DNA from 4 places in the Streptomyces paludis genome. Region 1 is predicted to be linked to each of the others. Evidence: riboswitches for the same ligand, from Rfam matches in the RefSeq annotation. Region 1 holds a riboswitch; each other region holds the start of a gene.

Region 1 (2,193 bases):
GTACCGCTTGTTCTTGACGGCGTCCATCTTCTTGGTGACCGGGTTGGTCTCCAGGAACTCGATCTTCTTCTCGGCGGTCTCGGCGGTCTGCGACTTGCGCGTGAGGTCACCGATGACGAGGAAGTCGGGGTTGCGGTCGGCGACGGTCTCCCAGTTGATCTGGGGCCATTCGTCCTGGGTGTCGTCGAAGATGTTCTTCGCGCCGACCGCGTTGGTGATGATCCCGGGGGCGCCGCAGCAGCCGGCCATGTAGGGGGAGTCGGAGTTCGCGAACCAGTAGAGGACGGTGGTCTTCTTGGCCTTGACGGGATCGATCCCCTCCACGGCCGCGGCCATCCGCGCCTTCAGCGAGGCGACGACCTCCGCGCCGCGCTTCTCCACGCCGAAGACCTTGGCGAGGTCTTCGACCTCTTCGTAGATGACGTCCATGGTCAGCGGGGTGGAGCGGGCGCCGTCGGTGCCCACGACCTTGTCGTTCTTGGTGCAGTCGGCCGGGGAGATGTACGTCGGCACACCGAGCTTCTCGAACTGCGCCCGCGTGGCGACGCCGCCCTTGCCCAGGGTGGAGATGAAGGAGGAGGCGACGAAGTCGGGCTCGGCGTCGAGCACCTTCTCGAAGGAGGGGTTGTTGTCGGCCAGCCGCGGCACCTCGGCATTGGCCTTGACCAGCGCCTTGGGCAGCGGATCGGTCCAGGTCGCGGTCCCGGCCATCCGGTCGGCGAGCCCGAGCGTGAGCATGATCTCGGTGGTGCCCTGATTGAGCGAGACGGCCTGCCGGGGCTCGGCCTTGACGGTGACGGTCTGCCCGCAGTTCTTGAGGCTGACGGGATACCCGCCCCCCGAGGCGGCCTTGCCCGACACCGCTGACTTCTCCCCGTCCCCCCCACAGGCGGTGAGCGTCAACGCCCCCGCGACGAGCAGGGCGGCGGGCACAACAGACATACGGAAGGGGCGCGCGTTCAGCACGGAAGATCCTCTGCGTTCGAGGGCCCATGCGCGGAGCCCGTTCGTACGGTGCTCCCCCGCCCCCGAACAGGGACGGAGGGGCCAGCAGGTCTTCGGACTCGGGATCACCCGGACGAGGCGCCTTCCCGGACGCCCAGCGCCCAGTGGCCGATGCCACGCCCGTCACCCTCACCGCTGCGCGTCAGCTCCGGATTCCCACCGGATTCCCTGACCCACGTACATGGGTTCGACTGGCCTCGGCAAGCTATCACAGGCGTTTTCGCAGGCCCGGACGGTGCACACGCCCAGAGCGGGCCTTGCCCGGAACCACCGCTGAATTACCCTGTTCCTCCCGCCTGTTGGCAGCTGCCACCGCTTTCTCCTCGTCCTGTCCCCTCCTCTCGTCGCCCCGCCCCTTTCCCTCCCAATCCCTCTCGCTCCCCCTCTCACCTCCTCCTTGAAGGGAAGTGCCCCTGTGCGGGTGCTCGTCTCCCCGTCGTACGGAAGCTCCGGAGCCCAGCGTCACTGGGCCGACACCATCGACCAGGAAGTCCCCTTCGCCGAGCCCCGCTACGACGAGTTGCTCACACCGGAGCAGCGCGAGCGACTCGCTGCCCTGCACCCGGAGAAGAAGGCTCGTTTCTGGGGAGCCAGGGCGCGCCACGAAAAAAAGATGGCCGATGTCACGACCGGCGATATCGTCTTGTTCACCGGCCGGAATCAAGTCCTTGCCGTGGGCGAAGTCGGTGCGGTATTCCGAAATGGCGCCCTCGCCGACCGGCTCTGGAAGCCGGAGAGCCACGAGAAGAGCTGGCACATCGTATACAGCCTGCTGGACTTCGCCCCCTCCGACATCAGCTACCTCGAACTGAACGCGGCGATCGGCTACAAGTCGAATCACGTGTTTCCCGGTCAGCTGGTGCTGCGGGACCACCAGGCCCGCTCCGTCCTCGAAGAGTTCATGATTACGCCCGGCACGGCATGGAGCCCGGCCACCACAGCCCCGGAGCCGTCGGAACCGTCGGAGCACCCCAGCCTCAGCTCAAGCCGCATCCCCATCCCCAGCCCCGTCACCAACTCCACTCCCGCCCTTCCGGCCAGAGACCCCGTGCGTATCGCCGCGGCGGAAGAAGTGCGCACGCACCGCACCACTTACGAACGTGCCCACGGCCTGATTGTCGTCGAGCGTCACGAATCCCGGCTCGTCAGTGAATTCAGGCAACACCTGATCGCTCAGGGCCGCACTCC
Region 2 (2,193 bases), 2.6 Mb from region 1:
ACCACCTCGGCACGGCACAGCGCCGCCCGCGCGGCATCGGTGAGCCCGCTCCAGCCGTCGGCGCCGATCCCGACGACTGTCACACGGGCCTCATCGGCCCCGACGACTTCGCCGGACCCGTGGCCCTCGCGGGGCGGGATGCTCACTGCCGTACACCTCAGAGCTTCTGAACTGGGAGAAAACCGACCTCGAACTCTACTTCTCCCCGCTACTGCTCCCCGCTCCCGCTCCCCGCCGAGGCATCAGCCCCCGCCCCAGCTCCCCCCGCCGCGGGAGGCGTCAGCGCGCCGGTTCGGCCGCCGGTCGTGCCGTCGCGCCGTCCTCGGCCGCGCGTTCCTCCTGGCCGGCCCGGAGCATCCGCTCCGCCAGCGCGCCGAATATCAGCCCGAAGGCAGTCCAGAGCACCGCCTGAACGGCGAGCGACGACAGCCGGAACTCCCAGAGCAGAGCCGCCGGGAAGGTCTCCGGAATGGCGTCGGTGTTCGCGGGCAGTACGAGACACGCCACGGCCACGGCCACGACGAAACCGGCACCCGCGGCGAGCGACGCGTTCCAGTTCCCCAGCCTCGGCGCGAGCCGTCGGCCCACGATGACCGCGGCGACCGCCAGCAGCACGCTCAGCAGGATCATCAGGAAGTACAGCGCGGTGCGCCGGCCGATGGTGTCCCCGTCGCCGACCGCGGGCGGGTTCGCCGGATACTTCAGGAACGGCACCAGACAGACGGTGGTGAAGGCCGCCCCGGCGATCAGCGCCGCGATCGCCCTCGGCCCGAACCGGCCGATCCGGCCCAGGCAGACGGCGAAGACCAGAGCGGCGATACCGCCCACGGCCACCCCGTACACCAGGACACCGGTGGCCAGCCCGAACGTCGACTGGACCGGCCTGCTGACGAGATCTCCCTCCTCATCTCCATGCGAATGGCCTGCGGAATCAGCATCAGAAGCGGAATCGGAATCGGAATCGGATGAACCCTCTGCTCCGTCGCCGTGCTCATGCGCCGGCGCGGAGTTGGCCTCCTCCTGCGCGATCGAGGCCCGTATGGAGGGCTCGCCCGCGAAATAGGCCAGTCCGAACGCGACAAGTCCGGCCAGCACGCCCGCGATCATGCCGCGGACCAGGAGGTTTCTGACGGTGGAGGCATGCATGCGCGTGATCTCCGTCAGTGGTCAGTGGCAGGGGAAGCCGAGCAGATGACGGCCGTCGTGCACCCACTCGTGCACCCCCGCCCCGGAGAACACCGATGTCGCGCCCTGTTCGGCACCGACGAAGTAGAGCAGCACCAGCATCAGCGTGCCCATGAACACCGCCCACGGCAGCACCGCGCGCAGCGGGAGCGGGGTCACCGGCGTACCGGCGTCGGCGGGTGAAATGACCGGATGCGCGATGGACTGCGCCATGACACAACCTCCTTGGGGAACTCGCGTCCCATAAGTGGAGCTTTGACGACGGCCATCGGGTCTGACTCACCCGGAACCCACCGCCTGGTACGCGGCCGGTCCCCGGCATACAGTGGCGCGACCGTGCCGGACTCTCACCGGACTTCCGTCTCGCCGTCGTGATATCGACGTGAAGGTACCGCGAACCGACAAGCGGGCCAAGAGGCCCTTTGCCCAGGAGTTGGCCCCCGCGTATGACCATGACCACACAGCTGTCACTGCATGTGTCCCTCATCGCCCCCGCCATCAGCCCCGCCCTGCGCGAGGCCCGCTTCGGCGAGACCGAAACCGAAACCGACCACGGCAGCGGGGACGAGAGCAACGACGGAAGCGACGACGACGGGCTTGACGCCACCGGGCTGCGCCAGGCCGAAGCCGTACGGGAGACCTTCCCCCGCGCCACCGCCCTCTACGCCTCCCCCACGCGCCGCTGCCGCCGGACCGCTCAGGCCCTCGGCCTGACCACCGCCCCGCTGGCCGCCCTCGCGCCGTGCGCCATGGGCCGCTGGCAGGGCAGGACCCTGGACGAAGTGGCCGCCGCGGAACCGCAGTCGGTGGCCGCCTGGCTGTCCGACCCGGAGGCCGCACCCCACGGGGGAGAGTCCTTGAGCGACTTCCACACCCGCGTCGCCCACTGGCTGGACACGGCCGGCGAGGCCCACAGCGACGGCACGACAGAAGCCGCCGGGCCCACCATGCCCCCCGCAACCGGCAGGCGCCTGCTCGTCGTGGCCGAGCCGGACTTCATCCGCGCCG
Region 3 (2,193 bases), 130 kb from region 1:
CCGCTGGTACGTACGCGAGCTGACCGGCGAATCGGCGTACGACCACTACGTCACCCACACCCGCACCCACACACCCGAAGCCCCCTTAATGGACCGCCGAGCCTTCGAACGCCACCGCACAGCCACCCGCGAGGCCGACCCCCGCGAGGGCTTCCGCTGCTGCTGAACCGGACCACGCCCCGGCCGGGTCGGCTCTCGCTCCGTACGAGAGCCGACCCGGCCGACGGCGTCAGCGCACCCAGTTCTTGAGCTGCTCCGTCTCCAGCGTGATGCCCACCGGGTCGGGAAGAGTGATCTCCTTGCCGAACGGCACCGTATGCGCCATCTCGTAGCGCCCGCCGTCCGGCTCGCTGTAGACCGTCACCTCACAGCGCTCCCGGTCGACCAGCAGATAGAGCGGGATCTTGGTCTCGGCGTAGGCGCGGGGCTTCTCGACCCGGTCGCGGCTGTCGGTGTCGGAATCGTACGAGGTGACTTCCACGGCCATCAGGACGGGAGACGGGTCGGCCCACTCGCCCTGGCCGACAAAGGCACCGCTGGGCGCCACCGAGCCGTCCGGTCGGGCACGGCCCTTCCGGTACGCCTGTACCTGGAGCCCTTGATCGGGATAGAGCCACAGCTCGGGACGTGACTGCATACAGATACGCGTCAGCCACTCGATGATGCGCCCGTGGTCCCCGTCCGGCACAACCCTGCTCCTGATCTTCCCGTCGATGAGTTCCAGCCGGATGCTCTGTATCGTCCGGGCCAGTATGCGAGTGGCCTCGTCGAACTCTTCGGGAAGGATCTGGGACTCGTAATCGATGACCGTCACAGGGGACACCTCCTAGTGCGTACGACGATAGCGGAGGGGTCTGACACAGGCCGCCGGAATGACCCACGACACAACATCTGGGGGGTGGCATCGCGACCGCCCCCCAGATGTATGCTCAACCTCGCTGTCGACGCAGGGGAATCCGGTGCGAATCCGGAACTGTCCCGCAACGGTGTGTGATGGTGTGCTTTGCCGCACCCTCATGAGTCCGGGTACCTGCCGACGGTGCGTCCGGCTCGACCCGAACCGGACGCTCAGACGTCCGGGCCTCGCGGTTGGGCCGGTGGACGCGTCGCGCCGTGCCGCCCGTCTCCGGGCCGTACCGGTCGCGCCCGCGATCCCCGTTTCCCTCGCCGCGAAGGCCCAGAGCCGAGCGAGGGAGAGCACCCCGTGACCATCGCGCCAGCGGATCCGGCCTCAGTCCTTTCCGCAGCGGACCCTTCCGCCGCGGGCCTTTCCGCGACGGGACCTTCCGCAACGGGCCCTTCCGCGGCGGGGTCTTCCGCAACGGTCGACGCGCCGTCCGACGGTCCCGGCACCGCGCTGCTGCGGACCCTGACCGAGCTGACCGCCGATCTGCCCGACACCGACCCGGGCAGGGTAGCCGCCGCCGCGCTGCGCGGCCGTAACGCCCGCTCGGACGCGGCCGAGCTGCGCGGACTCGCCACCGAGGCGGCGGCCGGGCTGATCTCCGAGGACCCGGCGTACTCCCGCCTCGCGGCCCGGCTGCTGACGCGCGCCATCGCGGACGAGGCGGCCACCCAGGGCGCCGTGTCGTTCTCCGCCTCCGTCGCCGTCGGCCACCGCGAGGGCCTCGTCGCGGACCGTACGGCCGCCTTCGTCGCACTCCACGCCGCCCGGCTCGACGCGATGATCGACCCCGCCGCCGACGACCGCTTCGGCTACTTCGGGCTGCGCACGCTCTACAGCCGCTATCTCCTGCGGCACCCGATCACCCGCCAGGTCATCGAGACCCCCCAGCACTTCATGGCGCGCGTCGCCGCCGGCCTCGCCGAGGACGACAGCGACCGGGCCGCTACCGAGGTCGGCCGGCTCTACGGGCTGATGAGCCGGCTGGAGTACCTCCCCTCCTCCCCCACGCTCTTCAACTCCGGCACCCGGCACCCGCAGATGTCCTCCTGCTACCTGCTGGACTCCCCGCTGGACGAGCTGGACTCCATCTACGACCGGTACCACCAGGTCGCGCGGCTCTCGAAGCACGCGGGCGGGATCGGCCTGTCGTACTCCCGCATCCGCTCGCGCGGTTCGCTGATCCGCGGCACCAACGGCCACTCCAACGGCATCGTCCCCTTCCTCCGCACGCTCGACTCGTCCGTCGCCGCCGTCAACCAGGGCGGCCGGCGCAAGGGCGCCGCCTG
Region 4 (2,193 bases), 2.6 Mb from region 1:
GGGGTGTCGAGACCGACGGCGTTGCCGATACGGGAGTGCTTGGTGGGGTACGCGGACAGGACGAGCGCGATCCGCTTGTCCTGCGTCGGGATGTACGCGAGCCGGGCGTGCTTCACGGCGATCCCGGCGACGCGCGCGGCCCGCTCGGGGTCGGCGACGTAGACCGGCAGCCCGTCCTCGTCCAGCTCCTTGAAGGAGAACGGGACGGTGATCAGCCGCCCGTCGAACTCCGGCACCGCGACCTGCGAGGCCGCGTCCAGCGGCGTCAGCCCCTCGTCGCTCGCCTCCCAGGCGGCGCGGCTGGAGGTCAGGCAGAGCGCCTGGAGAATCGGTACGTCCAGCCCGGCGAGCGCACCCGCGTCCCACGCCTCGTCGTCGCCGCCGGCCGAGGCCGTGGCGGGCTTGGTGCCACCGGCGGCGAGGACGGTGGTGATGATCGCGTCGGCCTCCTCCAGCGCCTCCAGCAGCTCGGGCTCGGGGGCCCGGAGCGACGAGACGAAGAGGGGCATCGGGCGGGCGTCGGCGTCCTCGATGGCCGTGCAGAGCGCCTCCACGAAGGCGGTGTTCCCGCTCATGTGGTGGGCGCGGTAGAAGAGCACCGCGACGGTCGGAACCGTCTCGACCACCGAGTGGCCGGGCCGGCCCAGGCGCGGCGGCCGTACGCGACGCTCCAGCCGGCCCCAGGTCGGCGACGCGGCCGGCGGCTCGAAGCCGTGGCCGGTCAGCAGCACGGTGTCGGAGAGGAAGCGGGCGAGCTGCCCGAGGTTCTCCGGGCCGCCGTGCGCGAGATACCCGTGCGCCTCGGCGGCGATCCCGATGGGGACGGTCGACGCCTCCATCAGCTGCGCGTCGGGGGCCTGCTCACCGGTGAGGACGACGACGGGCCGGGGCCCGGCGAGCAGCTGGTCGATGCCCGCCTGCCAGGCACGCAGCCCGCCGAGGAGCCGTACGACGACGAGGTCGACGCCCTCCAGCAGCGCGGGCAGCTCGTCGAGCGCGAGCCGGGCGGGGTTGGCGTACCGGTACGGGACCGGTCCCTCGGCCGCGCGGGCGCTGAGCAGATCGGTGTCGGACGTCGACAGGAGCAGAAGCATGCGGCGTCTGGCCTTCCTCGGGGTCCGCGCCCCGGGCGGGTGGTGAGTGGACGGCGGGAGTTCCTGACTCGTCCGGCGCCGCGTCGCATCGCGCGCTGCGCCGCGTTACGGCTGCGCACGTCGCAAGGCACACGTCGCCGGGCTCACAGTGGCGGGACCGCGCCGGGTTCGCACCGGGCTTCCTCCCCAAGACGCCGTCGCTGGCGATGGCGGCGGGCCGTGGAACCCGCCGTCTGCATAGTAAGTGCTGAGGTCACGGGCGGGGAGGGCACCCGGACGGACGGCGGAGCCGGGCACCGCGCGACAGGTGGCCGGGCGGCCCGGCGTGGGTATGCTCGCGGCCATGCCGCCCACCCCGCAACCACCCGTGAAACGGGACGAAACCCCCGGCCGGGAGCCCGTAGGGGACGCCGACGTGGCGCCCGTACGGGATGCCGTCGTGGTGCCCGCAGGGGACGCCGACGTGGCGCCCGTACGGGAGGTCGCGCCCGTGCCCGTACGGGATGCCCTACGGGATGCCGCTGTGGCGCCCGTACGGGAGCGGGGTGACGCCTGCCCGGGCGCCCTGCGGCTGCACAGCGCCGACGACGGCCGGCTGGCCCGGCTGCGGCTGCCCGGCGGACTGCTGACGTACCGCCAGGCGGAGGCCCTCGCGGTGGCGGCCGAGCGGCTGGGCGACGGGCATCTCGACATCACATCCCGGGGAAACATCCAGCTCCGGGGGCTGGGCGCGGCCTGCGGCGGCGAGCTGGAAGCACTGCTGGACGCGGCCGGTCTGCTGCCCTCGCCGGAGCACGAGCGGGTACGGAACATCGTGGCGTCCCCGCTCTGCGGACTGGACGGACCCGCATCCGCACCCAGGCCCGGACCCGCACCCGTACGGGAAGTCCCCTCGGGGAACGCCCAGTTGTGGGCGCGCGAGCTGGACGCGCTGCTCTGCGCGAGCCCGGCGGCGACGGCCCTGTCGGGCCGCTTCCTGTTCGCGCTGGACGACGGCCGGGGGGATGTCGCGGCCCTGGGCGCGGATGTGACGTTGCTCGCACGGGCGGACGGCGGAGCGACCGTACACATCGGGGCAAACCACCCCGGTGTACGGGTA

The links. A riboswitch is a leader RNA that binds a small molecule or an ion and turns the genes downstream of it on or off. The one in region 1 is predicted to bind cobalamin.
Region 2: linked by a shared signal. The riboswitch ahead of DVK44_RS12830 (CbtB domain-containing protein) and the one ahead of DVK44_RS24330 (ABC transporter substrate-binding protein) in region 1 are both predicted to bind cobalamin.
Region 3: linked by a shared signal. The riboswitch ahead of DVK44_RS23750 (ribonucleoside-diphosphate reductase subunit alpha) and the one ahead of DVK44_RS24330 (ABC transporter substrate-binding protein) in region 1 are both predicted to bind cobalamin.
Region 4: linked by a shared signal. The riboswitch ahead of cobN (cobaltochelatase subunit CobN) and the one ahead of DVK44_RS24330 (ABC transporter substrate-binding protein) in region 1 are both predicted to bind cobalamin.

What each region holds. Positions count from the first base shown of each region.
Region 1 is NZ_CP031194.1:5,495,870-5,498,062, reverse strand. It holds gene DVK44_RS24330 (ABC transporter substrate-binding protein) at 1-942, opposite strand, end outside; cobalamin riboswitch at 1,033-1,216, opposite strand; gene DVK44_RS24325 (hypothetical protein) at 1,421-2,193, shown strand, end outside.
Region 2 is NZ_CP031194.1:2,936,622-2,938,814, forward strand. It holds gene cbiE (precorrin-6y C5,15-methyltransferase (decarboxylating) subunit CbiE) at 1-140, opposite strand, end outside; gene DVK44_RS12825 (CbtA family protein) at 280-1,146, opposite strand; gene DVK44_RS12830 (CbtB domain-containing protein) at 1,168-1,398, opposite strand; cobalamin riboswitch at 1,475-1,596, opposite strand; gene DVK44_RS12835 (histidine phosphatase family protein) at 1,632-2,193, shown strand, end outside.
Region 3 is NZ_CP031194.1:5,369,340-5,371,532, reverse strand. It holds gene DVK44_RS23760 (CstA-like transporter-associated (seleno)protein) at 1-166, shown strand, start outside; gene DVK44_RS23755 (Uma2 family endonuclease) at 230-814, opposite strand; cobalamin riboswitch at 926-1,052, shown strand; gene DVK44_RS23750 (ribonucleoside-diphosphate reductase subunit alpha) at 1,358-2,193, shown strand, end outside.
Region 4 is NZ_CP031194.1:2,926,820-2,929,012, forward strand. It holds gene cobN (cobaltochelatase subunit CobN) at 1-1,094, opposite strand, end outside; cobalamin riboswitch at 1,153-1,278, opposite strand; gene cobG (precorrin-3B synthase) at 1,438-2,193, shown strand, end outside.